DNA from 3 places in the Vreelandella venusta genome. Region 1 is predicted to be linked to each of the others. Evidence: predicted binding sites of a transcription regulator. Region 1 holds the regulator's gene; each other region holds the start of a gene.
What was found. The regulator FliA, encoded in region 1, starts transcription of late flagellar genes. The targets are predictions, from matches to a motif close to CTAAAGTTNNNNNNNNNNCNGCCGATA.
Positions count from the first base shown of each region.

Region 1 (6,209 bases):
CTGCGCTGGTGATTTCAACCGCCGCCGGTGTGACTGTATCGCGCGTCAACACTGACCAAGATGTTGGTCAGCAAATGATCAGCCAGCTGTTTATTAACCCTCAGGTCATGATCCTATCTGCGATGGTGATGGGGCTGCTGGGTATGGTGCCCGGTATGCCAAACCTGGTATTTCTGATTTTCACAGCCTTACTGGCGGGTTTAGCGTGGTATTTGATTCGCCAAAAAGAGCAAGCGTTGTTAAAAGAGGAAATTTCCGCAGTACCACTGCCCCAACAAGAGTCACCAGAAGCCAGTTGGGAAGATGTGCAGCTGGTTGATACGCTGGGGCTTGAGGTGGGACATCGACTTATTCCTCTAGTGGACTCCCGCCAGAAAGGGGAGCTGTTGGCCAGAATTAAAAGTGTGCGCAAGAAATTTGCCCAAGAAGTTGGGTTCTTACCTCCTGTGGTGCATATACGCGATAACCTGGAACTGCCGCCGAATACCTACGTACTCTCTATGAAAGGTGCAGAAATAGGCCGTGCGGATGCACAGCCGGGCAAGTGGCTGGCAATCGACCCAGGTCAGGTATCAGGAGAATTACAGGGGACGCCCACCCAAGACCCGGCCTTCGGTTTGCCTGCTATCTGGATCGATGCCAATCAGCGTGAACACGCCCAGGTGTACGGCTATACCGTGGTGGATGCCAGCACGGTCATTGCTACTCACTTGAATCACCTGCTGCATCGCCACTCGCCAGAAATGCTGGGGCGGCAAGAAGTGCAAAAGCTGCTTGATAAGCTGGGTGAGGATCAAAAGTCGCTGGTCGAAGAGGTGGTGCCGAAAGCCATTTCGCTGACTGTACTGCAGCGTATTCTGCAAAATCTGCTGGATGAAGATGTCTCGATACGCGATATGCGCACGGTGTTGGATACCCTGGCAGAGCATGCTGGTCAGCAAAAAGATGCTAATGAATTGACCGCACTGGTGCGCATTGCCTTGGGGCGTGCGATTACCCAGCAGTGGTTTGCTGGCCAGGAAACGCTCAACGTGATGGGGCTTGATGCCCAGTTAGAGCAAGTGCTTATGCAGGCCATGAATGGTAACGGTGCGATGGAGCCAGGGCTGGCTGATACGCTTATGACGCAGGCACAAGAGGCCCTGGAGCGTCATGAAGGTAGCGGTGAAGCACCGGTGCTGGTTGTGCAGCACTCGCTGCGTGCTGTGCTAGCGCGTTTCTTACGTCGGCGCGTGCGTCATCTGGTGGTGATGTCTCAAGCAGAAATACCGGATGACCGTACGTTACGAGTCACTACGGTCGTAGGAGGGCGGGCGTGAGTTTGCTGCAGAACACCCGTTCCAAACCATCAAACAGAGGCGCAGGTAACACATGAGCGTGAGACGATTTGTTGGAGCAAACAGCCGCGATGTGATGCGCCAAGTGCGCGAAACATTAGGCGATGACGCTTTAATTATCGCCAATCGCCGTATCGAGGATGGGGTTGAAATATTGGCGATGGCGGACGAGGCGGTCGATCATTTTGAACCTTCCCCAGCGTCGCCACCTACCCCAGCTGCCCAAGTTGCCTTTTCAGCGCGAGATGCAGATCCGCTGCAGGCAATGAGTGAACGCTTGCTGCGCGAGATGCAAGAAATGCGGGAGCTGCTTGCCCAGCGTCAATCAGCTGACGATGCGCCCGCTTCAGCACTCACTGACGACTCTTTCTCCCGTTTGCGCCAACAGCTGCTTAGCGTTGGGTTCAGCGAAGAGCTCAGCGACGAAGTACTGGCGGCGTTGCCGGCGCCCTTGGCTCAGCCGGATGCCGATAGCGCACTTGCGCTGGAGTGGCTGCGTGGGCAGCTAATGGCACGGTTGCCGGTACTGAAAGAAGAAACCGGATTTTTCGATCAAGCAGGAATTGTCGCGCTGGTGGGGCCTACGGGAGTGGGGAAAACCACCACCACTGCGAAACTAGCAGCACGTTTTGTGATGCGTCACGGTACGCGCCCTGTGGCCCTTGTCACTACCGATAGCTTTCGTATTGGTGCCCATGAGCAGCTAAGAATTTATGCCCGCCTGCTTGATACCCCCATGTATGCCTTAGACGCCGAGCAGCCGATTGATGAGCTAGTCGGACGACTGCAGGGTAAGCAGTGGGTGATTATCGATACCGTCGGTATGAGTCAGCGTGACCAGCGAGTGATTGAGCAGATTGCCCATTTGCAGGGCGGGCAAGCGTCCGTCCGCTTAGTGCTGCTGTTGAATGCAGCCAGCCAGCCTGAAACCTTGGAAGAGGTCGTGTTGCGCTATCGCCAAGCCGCACGGGCGGCTGGCGCTGAGTTAGATGATTGCATTATTACCAAGCAGGACGAAGCTGGCCGGTTAGCCCCCGTGCTAGATATTGTCATACGCCATGGTTTACGCGTGCTGTTTGGTTCGTACGGGCAGCGTGTTCCAGAAGATATGGCGGTTGCGGACCCTACTGCACTGATTGATCAAGCGCTTAATAGCCCATTGGGGAGAGTGCGTGAAGAGCGGCGCTCCGCCGCCGTTTCGCAGCCTCACTCGGTGAGTTTGCCGCGCTGGTCGCGAGACGTGCTGGGGCAAGGGCGCCGTCTCAGCTCTGTACTGACGCGACTACGTGACAGGATTATTGGATTTTCAGCGTTAGAGTCGATATGGGATATCGCCTCCTTACCGGGCGTGCTGCAAGACAAACGCTTGGATGCACTGCTAGCTAGCGAGCCCTGCGCGGATAAGGGGCTGGGCATGGCATGGTCTCCCCGCCGTAATGAGCGAGGCTGTGACTGGTCGATGCCTGATCTTGGGCTAGACGCTGATGGCGGTTGGCTCGCGCTAACCAGCCTACAGCACCGTCAGCCCGCTGGTTGGCAGTCACGGCTGCTGCACCAGGGCGAAGCGATGGGGGCCGCCGTACATCTGCTCCCCGTGTTTCCCGATCCCGCCACGTTAGCGTGGCTAGAAGCCCAACACTTGACCTGGATCACGCAAGTAGCTGCCACTCAGCGGGTATACTGTCAGGGCGAGCGTTATGCCCAGCGCCAGCTGCTCAAAGATAGCCCGCTCACTCATCACACTGATCTGCGTTTTCGTGGCCAAACGGCGCAGCTATGGCACACCCACACTGCTGTGGAGGATGCCGCTGGTACACCGCTGTTGGCATGGGTTGGTGAAGTTCGCGATCCAGAAAATGGCAAACGCATCGCGCGTCGCTACTGGTTAACACCTGCTCGATTAGGTACAGATGTGCGCTCGCTGCTGGTTATCCAGCTGCAAAGCGATGGGGTGTCTAGCCTAACCAAACGCGCTTGGCAGCAGTTGAAAGATGCGGATGATGGCGAAGTAAGCACAGAGGTACGCTTATTGATGGCTAGCGGTGTCGCCGCTGCAGCGGGACACTTAGATAGCGCCACTGATGACGCTGCGATAGCGCTGCGTTCCGATTTGTTAAGGTTGCTGGGCACCACGCGTAAGCGGCGCGATAAGGCGATGCTAGATGCGCTTGTTCACGCGTTTATGGCCCGTGACGCCATTCGCCAGCTCAGCAGCGTTAGCCGTGAGGGACTGGCATGAGTGCCCAGGATCAGGCAGCGGGCCTGCGCAAGTGGGCAGATTTACAGCGCCAGCAGCGCCAAGCAGAGTCAGTTGAGAGTGACCCCACGGGAGACGAACTTGCGGCTGAGCCACTGGCCGCTATGACCGATTCTTTAACGGTGCTGCCAACTGCTGCCCAAGCGCCAACCACCGCACCGCCTTCGGTGCCGCAGAAGCCGCTTATCGTGATCGGTATGCCTAACGGTGGCGATCAGCAGGTGGCAAGAGTAAAAGGACGCCTAGCTCAATGGGCAGTATTGGGGCGACGTTGGGCGGGTGACCCGGATGATTGGGATATTCACATCGTCAATGCGGGTGCCGCTAATCTTGGTCAACTGAAAGAGCGCTTTCCGCGCTGGGCGTTATGGATTAATAGTGATGCCGATGCTTTCGCACAGATGTACCGCTCGTTGCGGCAAGTGCAGGAAAACGGTGGTCCTAGACAGCTGCTGGCACTGCACGAGCCAGATTTGCCGCGCCGAGGTCTACTCGATAACCTGCGCGAAGCAGCCAGCTATTACTTGGATATAGAGCTTTTACTGCTGGCGCGATGACAGCTAGCCTGACGCTATGTAGCCGTGCTTTAACAGCCGCAATCAAGCGCCTCTATAGGGAGTAACAATGTCGATGCTCGCTGACTTCAAGGTCGCTACCTGCAAAGCCGACAGGCTGCTCAAAAGCGTGTTGATGGTGGCGCTAAGCGTCATCGCCATGCGTGTTTACGCCGCGACGGGCAGTTGGAGTAGTGAGGTGCCCAGCGTACTGGTCGCGATGAGTGAACGAGCTGTCAGTAGCCAGCCCATTCAACCACCAGCAGGGGCTCCGGTAGAGAACGCCGCGATAGAGCGTATTCATTGGCGTTTTCAAATGCCGGTCAATGCGCCGGTTAACGCCTGGCTATGCCACCCTGAGCAGTGTGTTTCTTTGACGGCTATGCGGGGGTCAACCACGGCGCTAGCCGGTAAATCGGTTAATGGACCGCTGTACTTGCGTTTTGCGTTGACGCCAGGCCAGCGCCCGGTACGGGTACAGGGACTGCAAGTGATTGTGAATTACCAGTGAACAGAGTTCAGCCGTGAGGCACGAGGATGTATACAGCACAAGGCAGGATTAAACAGGGCGAGTTGTTAAACCAATACATGCCACTGGTAAGACGTCAGGCCTTAACGCTGCAGGTAAGACTACCCGCAAGTATTGAGTTGGATGATCTTATTCAAGCCGGCATGGTGGGCTTATTAGAAGCACTAGGGCGTTTTGATGCGACCCAAGGAGCAACGTTCGCCACGTTTGCAAGCCAGCGTATTCGCGGCGCCATGATGGATGAGCTGCGCACACGTGATTGGTTGCCACGTAGTGTGCGCCGCTCTGCCAGAGCCGTGGATGATGCGGTGCGCCGCCTTGAGCAGCAGCTAGGACGTCCGCCGGAAGAGGGTGAAATCGCGCGTGATCTGGATATGCCGCTTAGCGAGTATCAGCAATTGCTCAATGATACGAACAGTGGCCAGCTGTTGCCCTTTGAAGAATTGGTGGCCGAAGGGGTCGAGTCGGTGAAAGAAGAAGCCACGAATCTGCCCTTCGATCAGTTTCTAGATCAGCAGCAGCGACAGTCGTTAATTGACGCGATTGACGCCTTACCTGAGCGTGAAAAGCTACTGATGGCGCTGTATTACCAAGAAGAGCTGAACCTTAAAGAGGTTGGGGCGGTGCTGGGTGTGACCGAATCCCGTGTCTCCCAGCTTCACAGCCAGGCGATTAGCAGGCTTCGTGCTCGCTTATATGACACCGCCTAACGTCACTATTAATCACGAATAACCGGCGAGGAGCCGTTGATGAACCCATCTACGCTGATCGGTATTTTTGCCAGCATGCTGTTGCTGGTAAGCGTACTGTTTTTTACTGCAGAGTCGCCAGAAAGCTTTATCAATCTGCCGGGGCTAGCCATTGTAGTAACGGGCACCTTGGCGGCCACCTTTATTAGTTATCCGCTGAAAGAAGTGCTACGCGTGGTGCGCCTGGTGGGATTGGTGTTTCGGCGTGAAAACACTTATGTGCGCGATGATATCAACGAACTGGTGTCCATGGCGCGCTTGTGGTTTAAAGGCGATGTCAGGGCGGTTGAAAAGGAGCTAGAGCACACTCGCAACCCCTTTTTGCGCACCGGGATCCAGCTGGTCATTGCGAACACGAAAGAAGACGAAATTTTCGATATGCTGCGCTGGCGCATCGCACGATTAAAAGCACGCGAGCATGCTGAGGCGCAGATATTCCGCACTATGGCCACCTACGCGCCCGCGTTTGGCATGATTGGCACCTTGGTGGGACTGGTCAATATGCTGGAAGTAATGGATGCGGGCGACCTTGACGTTATTGGCCCGCGCATGGCGGTAGCTCTGCTGACAACATTCTACGGTATTCTGCTCGCTAACTTGGTGTTCAAACCGATTGCCGTCAAGCTAGAACGGCGCACGGAAGAGCGCCTTATCACCATGAATATGGTGCTGGAAGGTATTTCGTTAATTACCAAGCGGCGACTGCCTTCTTTTATTGAAGAAACGCTCAACTCCTTCGTGGCTAACTATCATGACGAAATCCGTGACGCCGCTGTAAAACCG
Region 1 covers NZ_CP065135.1:136,917-143,125, forward strand. The annotation lists gene flhA (flagellar biosynthesis protein FlhA) at 1-1,319, shown strand, start outside; gene flhF (flagellar biosynthesis GTPase FlhF) at 1,372-3,576, shown strand; gene IR195_RS00620 (hypothetical protein) at 3,573-4,151, shown strand; gene IR195_RS00625 (flagellar protein FlhE) at 4,219-4,659, shown strand; gene IR195_RS00630 (RNA polymerase sigma factor FliA) at 4,686-5,387, shown strand; gene IR195_RS00635 (motility protein A) at 5,427-6,209, shown strand, end outside.

Region 2 (6,209 bases), 880 kb from region 1:
AGAAGAGCAAGATTTTACCCAGCTTTCTATGGCGATTGCCGAGCGCTTGGCGCAAACACTACAAGAGCAGCTCTCCGTTAGCGGCTACTTAGTGTTCGCACATCTGCGCCAGGGCGATACCGAAACGCTATTTTTAGGCTTAGTTCATCAGCGGGAAGGTATTGGCATTAACGCAGAGCACCAAGCAGTGCCTGCCGCGCAGCTTAATACCAGCCAGCTCACCTTGGCGGCACGGGTAAACCTTACCCAATGGCAGAGCGACTCTGAAAGCACACAGTATGTGTCGTTTTTAAAAGACCGCGGCGGCAAAAAGCTAGCCGATGGCTTGATAGCCCTGTTGGGAATGGAAGAGGGCATTGATGCCCCTGCCGAAACCCGCACGCTGTTGAAAGCCTTCAGTGATTACGTCGAAAAAGAGGACTACGACGACGAAGCCAGCCGAGAAAAAACTGACACCCTGGTTGACTACGCCAACGAGCAGCTGCGCCGTGGCGAGCCAATGACATTAGAAGAACTTTCAGAGCTGGTGGACGAAAAGCAGCCCAAAGCGTTTTACGACCATATCCGGAATGCTGACTATGGCCTTTCTCCAGAGATTCCGCCGGACAAGCGTACTATCAGTCAGTTCCGGCGATTTACCGGACGCGCTGGGGGCGTATCGATCAGTTTTGACTCCCACCTACTCGGGTCCAGCATTGAGTACGATGAAAACCAGGATCGCCTGATTATTAAGCAAGTGCCCAAGCAGCTAAAAGAGCAGTTGGCGAAGCGTAAGGAGTGATAGGTGAATAGTGAGGAGTGGGTGGGCGCTTAGGTGTAAAGGGCACTAAATGCCGCAACGCCAGTCGAAGTAGCATGTTTATTAGATGTGACATGTATATCAACAGGAGCGCTTAACGTGCTGGATGCCATTAGCAATTTCTTCCAACGCGCGCTGGCAGAACCTGAGCAGCGTGATAATCAAACTCTGACGCTAGAGCTGGCAACGGCGGCATTACTCTGTGAGGTCATGCGCGCCGATTACGATAAAAGCGATGCTGAACGCGCCGCGCTGAAGCAGATGCTAACCAGTCGTTATCACTTAAGTGAGAGCGACGTTAACGAATTAATGACGTTGGCGGAAGCAGAAGTGGATGATGCCGTCGATCATTATCAGTTTGTTAGCCTGATAAAAGAGCACTACGGCTATGAGCAGCGCTGCGAGTTGGTAACGTTAATGTGGCAGCTTGCTTGGGCAGACGGCAGTATCGACCCGCTTGAAGAGCACCGTATCCGGCGGCTGGCAGATCTTTTGCACGTTAGCCATAGTGATTTTATTCGCAGCAAGCTTGCCAGCACGCCCCAGGCCTAGCGGCTCCCTTCCGGCTCAGCAGAACCTCCCAGCCGTCGACATAACCATTAATAGACCCATTGATATAGGGCTCGGAGCGCAGATACGCCAATGAGTGATATGCAGGATGCATCGAACTTAACCGAACTGATTAATACCATGGAGCGAATGGAGCGTGAAAAAGCCAAGGTAAGCGTAGACGACGTGGTGCACGCGGTGGGCAGGCGTTCATTTGGGCCTCTCTTGTTGCTTGCTGGGCTAATTACACTTGCGCCTATTATTGGTGATATCCCCGGCATGCCAACGCTTATGGCGGCGTTGGTGTTACTCACGTCGGTACAACTATTGCTGGGAAGAGAAACGTTCTGGCTGCCCAAATGGTTATTAAACCGTTCGCTTTCCCGCAACAAGTTCGATAAAGCCATTCACTACATGAAGAAGCCCGCTAGATGGGTGGATAGTTTACTGGGTGTGCGTCTAGCGTGGATGACCGGCTATATCGGGATACGCGTTACCGCCGTGATGTGCTTGTTTATCGCCCTAGCCATGCCGCCGATGGAGTTTATTCCGTTTAGCGCCAACGGCGCGGGCTTAGCGCTTACCCTGTTTGGTTTAGGCTTAGTTGCCCGAGATGGCATTATGCTCTCGCTGGGTTTTCTACTCACCGGGGCGACGTTGACGGTTGTGCTGATCAACGTGCTATAAATTCGCCTACGACCATCCTAATGCCGCCTGAGCTGGCGGCTGTTTAAAGGAGCAAGCAGATACCATGTCTGATCCAGCGCCGTCTGAGTCATCATCGAACTCGCCATCGCCACATTCAGCACTGCCGCCTGCGCCCAAAACGCCCCGTGAGCAATCTCCCTGGGAGCGGCGGATTGAAACGCTGCTGTGGAATTCTCGCTTTCTAGTAATGCTGGCGGTAGTGCCGAGCCTATTGGGCTCACTGATGCTGTTTATTGTGGGTACGCTGGATATCTTAACCGTGGTGGGCGACGTACTGCGTTACTATCTGGTGGGTAGTTCTCAAGATATCCACGATACCCTGGTGCCGGACATCATCATTGCTGTTGATGTTTATTTAATAGCGATTGTGTTGTTGATCTTTGGGCTGGGTATCTATCGGCTGTTTGTTTCCCGAATCGATCAGGCGGAAGTGCGCTATCCCAAACACCCGTTTAACGTAGGCTCGCTGGATCAGCTCAAAGACAAGATTGCCCGCGTGGTGATTTTGGCGGTAATTATTGAGTTTTTCCGCGCTGTGGTGGATATCCGTTTCACGACGCCACTGGAAGCCATCTACCTCGCGCTTTCGGTGCTGGCGCTGGCGGCAGCGCTGTATCTCATGAGTCTTGGGCATAAGGGGGAGTGAGACGAATCGTCGGGCTGTCTCTTAAGCGAGTGAGTTAATACCCGCCGAGGGTAAATTACGCAAACATTATCAATCACTGCTAGGCTGGAAATGTTATCCCAAGGTGTTGCTCTCTTTGAAGCAAGCCTTTAAACGCAAAAGCAAGGAGTGCCGTTATGCGTAACATTATCTATATTATTGGTCTAATCGTTGTTGTGCTGTTTATTCTATCGCTACTTGGACTGCGTTAAGCACACCGCGCCAATAGAAAAACGCCCGCAGCCCTTTTTTCAAGGGGCTGCGGGCGCTTTGTATTTACGCGCAGTCGGCAGCGCCCTGGCCAAACATATCAAACATTAGTTCCCGTCCCATCGACGTCAGTACGAAACAGTCGTAGTCGTTAAATTCAGCGGCACCGCTCTCTTCAAGCACCTGTTGGCATGTTTTCCAGCTAGGGCATTGCCCCTTCAAATGAGCTAGCTCACGCCGGGCAAGGCCACGCTGTGGCAAGGTAATAGTTTCGAGCACATGGCCGTTATCGTAAAGCAGCTCGGCAACGCTAGAAAGGCAGTGGCGTAGGCTGCGCTGCACATGATAAGCGGCAGACGCTACGCTGGATGCGGGGTGTGACACCTCGGAAGGCATAAGTCGTTCTCCTGCAAATAGCCCCAAAATGGGCTTGTTGCAGCGCATTATAAAGCAATGTGAGTATTAGACCAAGGTCTATGATGGGTTGGTGTCAAAGCCACCATCGACCTTTTTCTGACACATTTCTGTCATCTAGATAATTCAGCATGTAAGCCGCTAGGGGAAAAGCAAAAAATATTAATTAAAATTGATGGTGTTATGGTTTTTTAGTTTTATGTAAGCGTCATTCTTTACAATTCATTACTTTTTAGTACGTAAAAAAAAGCCAAATAGGCTCAAGTCTAAGCTTTAATGGCCGATAGTATTAAATATAAATCACATTCTTATGTATGAGCAGCGCCAGCGTGTTGGGCGTTATTTAAAAAAAGGGCAGTAACTTATGGCTTCCATTTCATCACTCGGTATTGGCTCAGGGCTCAAGCTCAATGAATTGCTGGATCAACTGCAAGATGCTGAGCGAGGGAAGTTGAAGCCTATAGAGCGTCAACTGGAAACCCAGCAGACCAAGATTTCTGCTTATGGTCAGCTGCAAAGTGCGCTTTCCAAATTTCAAACTGCAGCCGCTGAGTTAAACGACAGTGCGCTGTATGAAAGCCTTTCCACGAATGTAGGAGGCGATGCTATTACTGCCACGGCAGACGGCGAAGCGCAGCCCGGTAGTTACAATGTCACCGTTAATACACTCGCTACTCGTGGCACGCTGGCTTCCGAAGGTGTTGCTGAACTGGATGCGTCGCTAACGACCGCTGAGCAAACGCTAACCTTCTCATTCGGTGATGGGTCCAGTAAAGAGGTCACCATCGGTGCGAATAGTAGTCTGGAAGATATTCGCGATGCGATTAACGCCAGTGAAGATTCAGGCGTTAACGCCACTATTGTGAACGACGGCACCAACTACCGGCTGGCGCTTAGTTCTAGCGAAACCGGTGCGGACGCCTCTATTACCGGCTTTAGCTTTTCAGGCACCGAACCCTTCGCTGCGGACACCGATAATACTCTGCAAGCAGGCACCGATGCCGCGTTAACGGTGAATGGTATTGCTATCACCAGTCCCACTAATCAGGTTGAAGGAGCGATTCAAGGCGTGACGCTTAATCTGCAAGAGGAAGGCGATAGCACCGTGGAAGTCGAGCAGAATACACGCGCTGTTCGTGAAGCAATTACGGGCTTTGTCGATGCCTATAACGAGCTTAAGGGCACCATCGGCGAGCTGACCAGTTACAATGCGGAAACCGGCGTGGCAGGCGAGCTCAACGGTGATAATACGGTGCGCACGGTGGAATCGCGCATGCGCAGCATATTAAGTGGCGGTATCGAAGGTGAGTTCTCGATGCTTAGTGATATTGGTATTTCGCTACAGCGGGACGGCACGCTTTCTATTGATGAAAGCGAACTGGATAACGCCATTGTCAATAACCAGGATGCGCTGTCGGTGTTCTTTGCTGGTGACGCCGACGATTCAGGTATGGCTGGCCAGTTAAACCAAGGCCTAGACCAGTTATTGGGCACTAACGGGGCTGTGAAAGGCGCTATTACCGGGGCGGAAAATCGTGTGGAGTCCCTAGTGGAGCGCTACACCCGAACAGAACAGACCATTGAGCGGACCATTTCTCGTTACCGTACCCAGTTCGGCCAGTTAGATAGCATGATTGCCCAGATGAACCAAACCAGCAGCTATCTAACCCAGCAGTTTGATGCCCTCGACGCTCAGCTTGGGCGTAAATAACCGCTAAAGTAATTGGATGGTTGTTGAACGTCTACGCTAACGCCTGCTTCCTGCAGGCGTTTTTATTAGAAGTTTCTCATTTCTAGTAAAAAAGTATGAAAATCAGCGAAAGCGCGAAAAGGCGCTAAAGTTGTGCGCTTTTCTGCCGATAGCAGTGCTATTAAATAAACGGGCGTGTGCATGCGCGCCTGAGTCTTGTGGTTTAGCCTTTTGCACTGAGGAATACCCCCCGCATGGCGACGATAACCTCTCTTGGCGTTGGTTCTGGCCTTGATCTCACCGGTTTGCTTGATCAGCTTCAAGTGGCTGAGCGAGGCAAACTCGTGCCGATTACGCTTCAAAAGAAGCAGCAGCAGGCGAAAATTTCTGCCTTTGGCCAACTTCAAACGTCGCTGAACGCGTTTCAAGACGCGGTCGCCAAAATCAATGACCCCAAGCTCTATCAAAGCCTTTCAGCCAATGTGCGTGGCACTGGTGGTGGAGAAGCTATTAAAGCGACTGCCGCCGCTGATGCGCTGCCGGGCAGCTACCGGGTAGAGGTCAGCCAATTGGCCACCTCTGGCACGCTAGCTTCAAACCGCGTGGGAGAGCGGGACGCAGCCATGGATCTACAAGGGGCAACTGCGCTGCAGCTAACCTTTGGCGATGGCGAGAGCGTCGCTATCAACATTGCAGAAGGCAGTAGCCTTGCGGATATTCGTGATGCCATTAACGCTGATAAAGATGCTGGTGTTAACGCCACGATTATCAACGATGGCACGGGCTACCGGCTGGCACTGAGTTCTAAAACGACCGGCGCAGACGCTTCTGTTGAAAACTTTAGTTTTGTAGATGCCGGTAGCACCGTAGTGCTTGGCCCCTTTGCTGAGGATGCGGCAACGAAGCGCTCAGGGGAGAATGCCGCGCTTACGGTTAATGGTATTACGATTAGCAGTGCGGAAAACAGTATTGAAGGTGCGATTCAGGGGGTAACGCTTAACCTTACTGAGCTTGATATCGTGGACGGAGAAATGGCTTCCAGTACCATTAATGTTGAGCGCGACACGCTAAAGCAGCGCGAAGCGATTAATGGCTTTGTAAAAGCGTTTAATGACTTAAAAGGCACTATTGGCAAGCTCACTCGCTTTACCGGCGATAGCGAAACCGCTGGTGAG
Region 2 covers NZ_CP065135.1:3,698,764-3,704,972, reverse strand. The annotation lists gene yejK (nucleoid-associated protein YejK) at 1-781, shown strand, start outside; gene IR195_RS17255 (tellurite resistance TerB family protein) at 899-1,351, shown strand; gene IR195_RS17250 (exopolysaccharide biosynthesis protein) at 1,442-2,035, shown strand; gene IR195_RS17245 (YqhA family protein) at 2,100-2,702, shown strand; gene IR195_RS17240 (hypothetical protein) at 2,997-3,326, opposite strand; gene fliD (flagellar filament capping protein FliD) at 3,709-5,055, shown strand; gene fliD (flagellar filament capping protein FliD) at 5,289-6,209, shown strand, end outside.
Region 2: fliD (flagellar filament capping protein FliD) is a predicted target of FliA. The motif match lies at 3,604-3,630, and genes of this name have one in related genera.

Region 3 (6,209 bases), 1.5 Mb from region 1:
TCAAGCCCCTTGAGAGCTTCACGCACCGTGCCTTTGGATGCATCTAGCGCCTGGATCAGTTCTTGTTCCTGCGGAAGTCGATCGCCGGGCTTTAATTGATGTTGCGCAATGTATTCCTTTATCGCCTCACTGATTACGTCGGTACGCTTAGGTTTAGCAGGTTGGCGTGCTTGCTTCATGGTTGTCTCAGCTAACATTGAAAGAGGCTGTTTTAGTGAGAATCATCCCCTTGAAGTGGCGTGATGTCTAGCAAATGTCGCCTCGTATAGAGCTGCGTTAAGCCGCTAGAAGAGCAGCGAGAATAATTTATAATGATAAATTTTAGGCTTCTTAAATTTGCTAATTGAGTAACCCACCATGACCTACAGTTTGATCGCACTGGATAAACAATCTGACACTTTCGGTATCGCATGTGCCACGGGCGGCCCCGCACTGGGCGGTTTTGTTCCCCATTTGCTACCGGGTATTGGTGCCGCTATTACCCAGGGCTTTAGCACCAATGTATTCAGTGCGGAGCAAGGGCTGTATCGCTTAGCCAACGGCGAAAAGGTGGCGGATATTATCAGCAGCCTGCAACAGCAGGACAAAGGCGCTGCGTGGCGACAGGTGGCATTAATGGATCGGCACGGTGTTGCCGCAGGCTGGACAGGCGATGAAAACGTCCCGGTTGCTGAGATGCGCATCAGCGATGGGTTGTTGATTGCAGGCAATATGTTGGCCAATCGAGAGGTTATTCCCGCCATGGAGGCGGCCTATCTTGATACTCGTCGGCGTAAAGACATGGCCAGCGCTTTGATAGCCGCACTGAGTGCTGCTCAGCAGCAGGGCGGGGATCATCGTGGCACGCTCTCAGCGGCTCTAAAAGTACGCGCCCCAGGCGGCTTGCCCTACGACTTGCGTATCGATTATGCCCCCAACGCGATTACGGCACTGAGCGAACTCCATTTACGTATCGAGCAGCATGGCGATTTTCAGTCATTTCTTGCTCGTCTGCCCACCGCTGACAATCCGCATCGTTATTAATCATCACCACGTGATTTAGACATAAGTCTAAAATCCGAGAATCTCTAAAAATTTAACCTTTTATTCTAACTGAGTTTTTTATTTTCCCAGTTGGAATGCTTTCTCGTCCACCTCCTTAAGGGTTTGACAGCATGTTTGACGCTCTCATAGGCTATTTATCATGATAAATAGCCGTGCTGAGCAGCTAACCAAACAATAACCCCTTGAGGCAACCATGACGCTTTCTTTAACCCAGGCCGGAGAACAGGCGTGGAAGTGGCTCGAAGATGCCGCTAAGTTCAGTGAAACCGACAATATTGAACGCGATGGCGTTACCCGCCGCTGCGCCACTCCTGAACACCGCGCTGTGCTCGATGAACTTGCAACGTGGATGAAAAGCGCGGGTATGTCTGTGCGCATGGATAACGCCGCGAACCTGATTGGTCGTTATGCCAGTCCACAAGCCGGTGCCCGTACGCTGTTGCTCGGCTCGCATCAGGACACAGTTCCTAATGGAGGCAAGTACGATGGCATGATGGGCGTTATTTTGCCGCTTGCCTTGGTTAGCTACTTGTATGAAAACGCGATCGAAATGCCCTTTCACATTGATGTGGTGGCGTTTAGCGACGAAGAGGGGACACGCTTCAGTTCTACTTTGCTTGGCTCTAAAGTGCTGGCAGGCACCTTTAAACCAGAGATGCTTAAAGCCCGCGATAGTCAGGACATAACCCTTGGGCAGGCGCTGGCTGACTTCGGTTGTGACACTCAACGAATCGATGCAGATCGCTATCTACCGGAAGACGTGATTGCTTTTATCGAAGCACATATCGAGCAGGGGCCTCAGCTTGAGCAGGCTGATGTGCCGCTGGGAGTAGTAAGTGCAATTACTGGGATCGAACGCCACGAGATAACGATCAAGGGCATGGCAGGTCACGCCGGAACTGTGCCTATGCACATGCGCCAGGATGCACTGGTGGGGGCTGCCCATGTTATCCAGCTGGTCGATACGCTATGCAAAAGCACCGATGAACTCGTCGGTGTCGTGGGTAAGATTGAGAACGCACCTAACGGCGTCAATGTTATCCCTCAGACCACCACCTTGAGCATTGAATTGCGCTCGCCGGATGATGCACTTCGCCGCCAAGCAAGAACTCAGCTGTTAAGCCAAATTGACGCGTCTCTTAAGGCCTTGAATCTTGGCGTTGAGCATCGTCATACCTATGAACAACCTGCGGTTCAATGTGCTCCGCACCTTATCGACACCATGCGCAGTGCGCTTAAGGATGCGCGAATTGAGCCACGGGTACTGTTCAGTGGTGCCGGCCATGATGGGTTGGCCATGGCCGACCTGTGCGACATCGGCATGCTGTTTGTTCGTTGTCGCGGCGGTATTAGCCACCACCCTAGCGAAGCTATTAAGCCCGAGGATCTCGGCGTTGCCATTGAGGTTCTCTTAAACACCTGTCAGCGACTCGCCCAACAGCAATAGCTGGCAGCCTTGTATCGCAACGTTTGTCCAACTAGCTCAACATAAAGCCACAAAAATCATAAGGGTTGATTATGAGCCAACAACAGCAAATTTCAGACACAAAAGCCCCTGCATCAGGTAAGTGGTACAAACAAATACCGGACCCGATGGTGCTAATTTTCTTCATTTTGGTTGCCGCCTACCTAATGACGTTTATTGTGCCCGCAGGAGAGTTTGAGCGTCAGACTGTCGATGGTCGTACGACAGTTATTCCTGAATCTTTCATGTACTTGTCAGATGTTGCAAATCTGCATTTTTTCAAGATTTTCGTCGCCATACCGCAAGGTCTGATTAATGCGTCGCAATATCTGTTTATCGTGTTTATTGCTGGCGGCCTATTTCATATTCTGCAGAAGACAGGTGCGCTGGAAAACGCCATTGGTGTCGCCGTTCATCGCGTCGGCGCTGAAAATAGCATTAAAAGCCGCAACCTAATTATTGCTGCTGGTACCTTTATCTATGGCTTCTTTGGCGTTGCGGTTGGTTTCGAAAATAATATTGCGCTCGTACCCATTGGTGTACTGATAGCTTCTGCCATTGGCTGCTCTCGTTTAGTCGGTGTTGTGATGGCCGTGGGTGGCATCGGCATTGGCTTCGCTTTGTCGCCGATCAATCCATACACCGTTGGCGTTGCGCAGGGTATTGGTGAATTACCTACGTTTTCAGGCTGGTGGTTACGCACGTTGATGGTGGTTGCGTGTCTGGCTACCTTGACGCTTTTTATTTGTCGTTACGTTGTCAAAATGGACTACCACGATGACAACCCGGCCGAACTAACCAAGCGTCTCGAAGACTATACGTTGACCCGCCAGAACATCATTACATTAGCTATTTTTATTGCTGGTCTGATTATCATGCTAATCGGTGTGTTTACCCGCGGTTGGTACATCAATGAGATTGCCGCCATGTTCTTGCTGATGGCGATTGTTATTGGACTCGCTAACGGCCTGGGAGCTAATGCACTGGTAAGACAGATGATGGAAGGCGCCTCATCGGTAACCGCTGGTGCCTTAGTGATTGGCGTTGCAGCCTCTATTCAGGTCATCCTTAAAGATGCCCAGATTATCGATACGATTGTTAACTCGCTTAGCTCTCTGGTGGGGGATATGCCTACCGCCGTGGCGGCTGTTGCTTCAAGTGTGATTCAAGGCGTGATCAACCTGTTTATTCCGGGCGGGTCGGGTCAAGCATTGGTTACCATGCCGATTTTGATTCCTTTGGCGGACCTAATTGGTATGAGCCGTCAGTTAATGATCACGTCCTTCCAGGTGGGAGATGGTTTAACTAACCTGATTGTTCCAACGTCTGGCGGCACCCTTGCCATGCTGGCGCTAGGTAGGGTCTCCTACGCACAGTGGCTGCGTGTTATTACTCCTTTGTTAGTGCTGGTTTACGTTATGTGCTGGGCAGCGCTGGTATTAGGCTATTACGTGGGTTATTAAGTACTGTCGTTAGGCGGCTAACTGACGCTCGACGCAGTAGTGACTGGGGGAGAATCCAGAAGGATTTTCCCCCTTCGTTTTGCTGTTATGTGGTTCGGTGCTAAAGAAATTCAGTCATTGTCCGATAATTACTTAACAGGCCACAGTCACCAAGCCCCATACGAGTTAGCCATGCCAAAATCACCTACTTTCTTTCTTGCTGCGATCCTGCTTGGCCTAGTCACGTATACCCAGGCGTCTGCTAATACGGCAGAATCTGCGGCGCTCGCTTGGTTAGAGTCAATTGATAATGGTGAGGTTGAACAAGCCTGGGAGAGCTCATCGCCGTTACTAAAAACGCCGCTATCGCCTAGCATGCTTAGACGCATTATTGAGTTAGCACGTAATGAATTTGGGCCGGTAGAATCACGTCGGCAAGTGCAAGCCTCTCACTATCGATCTATGCCGGGTGCGCCAGATGGTGACTATATGGTTTTTATCTTCCATACTCGATTTGAAAATAAAGCGAGAGGAGTAGAGACCGTAACGCCTCATCTTGAAAATGGTGAGTGGCGAGTTAGTGGTTATTATGTGCAATAGTTCTTTAAAATAGCTCTTTGTAATAGCTCTTTGTAATAGCGCTTTATAATAGCTCTTTGTAATAGGTATGTGTAAATGACCGATGCCCCACCCAGCACGTATCAAAATAGCGATGTTATACCTACTATTGCTAACACCCCCGAGCCGCCTTACTACGCGGTTATTTTTACCTCGCAACGCACCGAGATTGATAACGGCTATGACGCAATGGCGGCCAGAATGGTTGAACTTGCAGCACAGCAGCCGGGATTCTTGGGGGTAGAGTCTGCCCGAAATGAAGTGGGTGTGACGGTGTCATACTGGGCTGATTTGGCCTCAATCAAAGCGTGGAAGGCCCACGCTGAGCATCTGGAAGCCCAGCGTCTAGGCCATCAGCAGTGGTACCGGCATTTTAAGACGCGCATTGCCAAAGTCGAACGAGATTATGGTATTTAAACTATCAACGCAGCATAGGCAGGCTTTTTGCTGCTTAAATTTAAGAGGCTAACTTCAGGGCAAAGCCAATAATTAGCGTTCCAAATACCCAACGTTGTAGTGTTTGCCTTGTTTGATGACTTTCAAACCAGCGTTGCATCTGCGCTCCCAAGCAGGCATATAGCGCATCGTAGAGAAGTCCGACGCCCACTAGCACAGCCCCCAATAGCGTAAACTGGAGCGCAACGTCACCCTGTTGGGTGTGGACGAACTGGGGTAATAACACCGAACAAAACAGCAGCGATTTTGGGTTCAGCAGGTTCGTTAACAGACCCCGTCTCCAGGCTAAGTAATAGCTACCGGTGAGCGATGCTTGCGGCTGGTTAGTATCAGTGCTCCGTTTGCTACGAATCAGCTGTAAGCCCACCCAAATCAAGTAGGCCGCACCGAGATAACGAACAGCATCAAAAAGCCACGGAGCGGCGACAAATAGGGCGGCCAAGCCCAAGCCGGCTAACGCCACATGCAGTCCTCGGGCGATGGCTAACCCTAGCGCGGTGGCTAGCCCATGCCCGCGGCCCAGCGTACTACTGGTATGCAGCACCAATAGCATATCCGGGCCCGGAATCAGGTAAACAATGGCTAATGCGCTAATAAAAAGACCGATTTCCATGGCCGCTCCCTCAAGATTGCACGTAGTGACTTCACAAAGGGCATGGTACCGTTAAAGTGATGAGTGATTTCTTGCCATTTACGCTCATGTAGCATTGGTTATTGATATTTTGTGCCAATTAAGAGTAAGGAAATGCTTGTTTATGCCAAATGATCAATTAGATGCTACCGACCGACGCATTCTTGCGTTGTTACAGGGGGATGCTCGCTTAACCAATGTGGAACTCGCAGAGAAAGTAAACTTGTCGCCGTCTCCCTGTTTACGCCGAGTGCGGCGCTTGGAAGCAAGCGGCATTATTCGTGGCTACCACGCAGAGCTTGATCGTCGAAGTGTCGGGCTGGAGCTAACGGTGTTTGTGGGCATTAAGGTAGAACGACATCATGAAGAGCAAGCCAATGCTTTCCGAGAAGCCGTGGTTAAACTGCCGGAAGTAGTCACTGCGCATTTGGTGTCTGGTGAATCGGATTTTCTGCTACAGGTGGTAGTGCCTAGCTTGGCAGCTTACGAGGCGTTTTTAACGGGAACGTTGCTGCGCTTACCAGGAGTGAGCGATATTCGCAGCAACTTTGCT
Region 3 covers NZ_CP065135.1:1,655,177-1,661,385, forward strand. The annotation lists gene IR195_RS07800 (FadR/GntR family transcriptional regulator) at 1-179, opposite strand, end outside; gene IR195_RS07805 (DUF1028 domain-containing protein) at 358-1,023, shown strand; gene IR195_RS07810 (allantoate amidohydrolase) at 1,238-2,491, shown strand; gene IR195_RS07815 (YfcC family protein) at 2,563-3,972, shown strand; gene IR195_RS07820 (DUF4019 domain-containing protein) at 4,144-4,551, shown strand; gene IR195_RS07825 (antibiotic biosynthesis monooxygenase family protein) at 4,669-4,986, shown strand; gene IR195_RS07830 (LysE family translocator) at 5,027-5,638, opposite strand; gene IR195_RS07835 (Lrp/AsnC family transcriptional regulator) at 5,781-6,209, shown strand, end outside.
Region 3: IR195_RS07820 (DUF4019 domain-containing protein) is a predicted target of FliA. The motif match lies at 4,073-4,099, and genes of this name have one in related genera.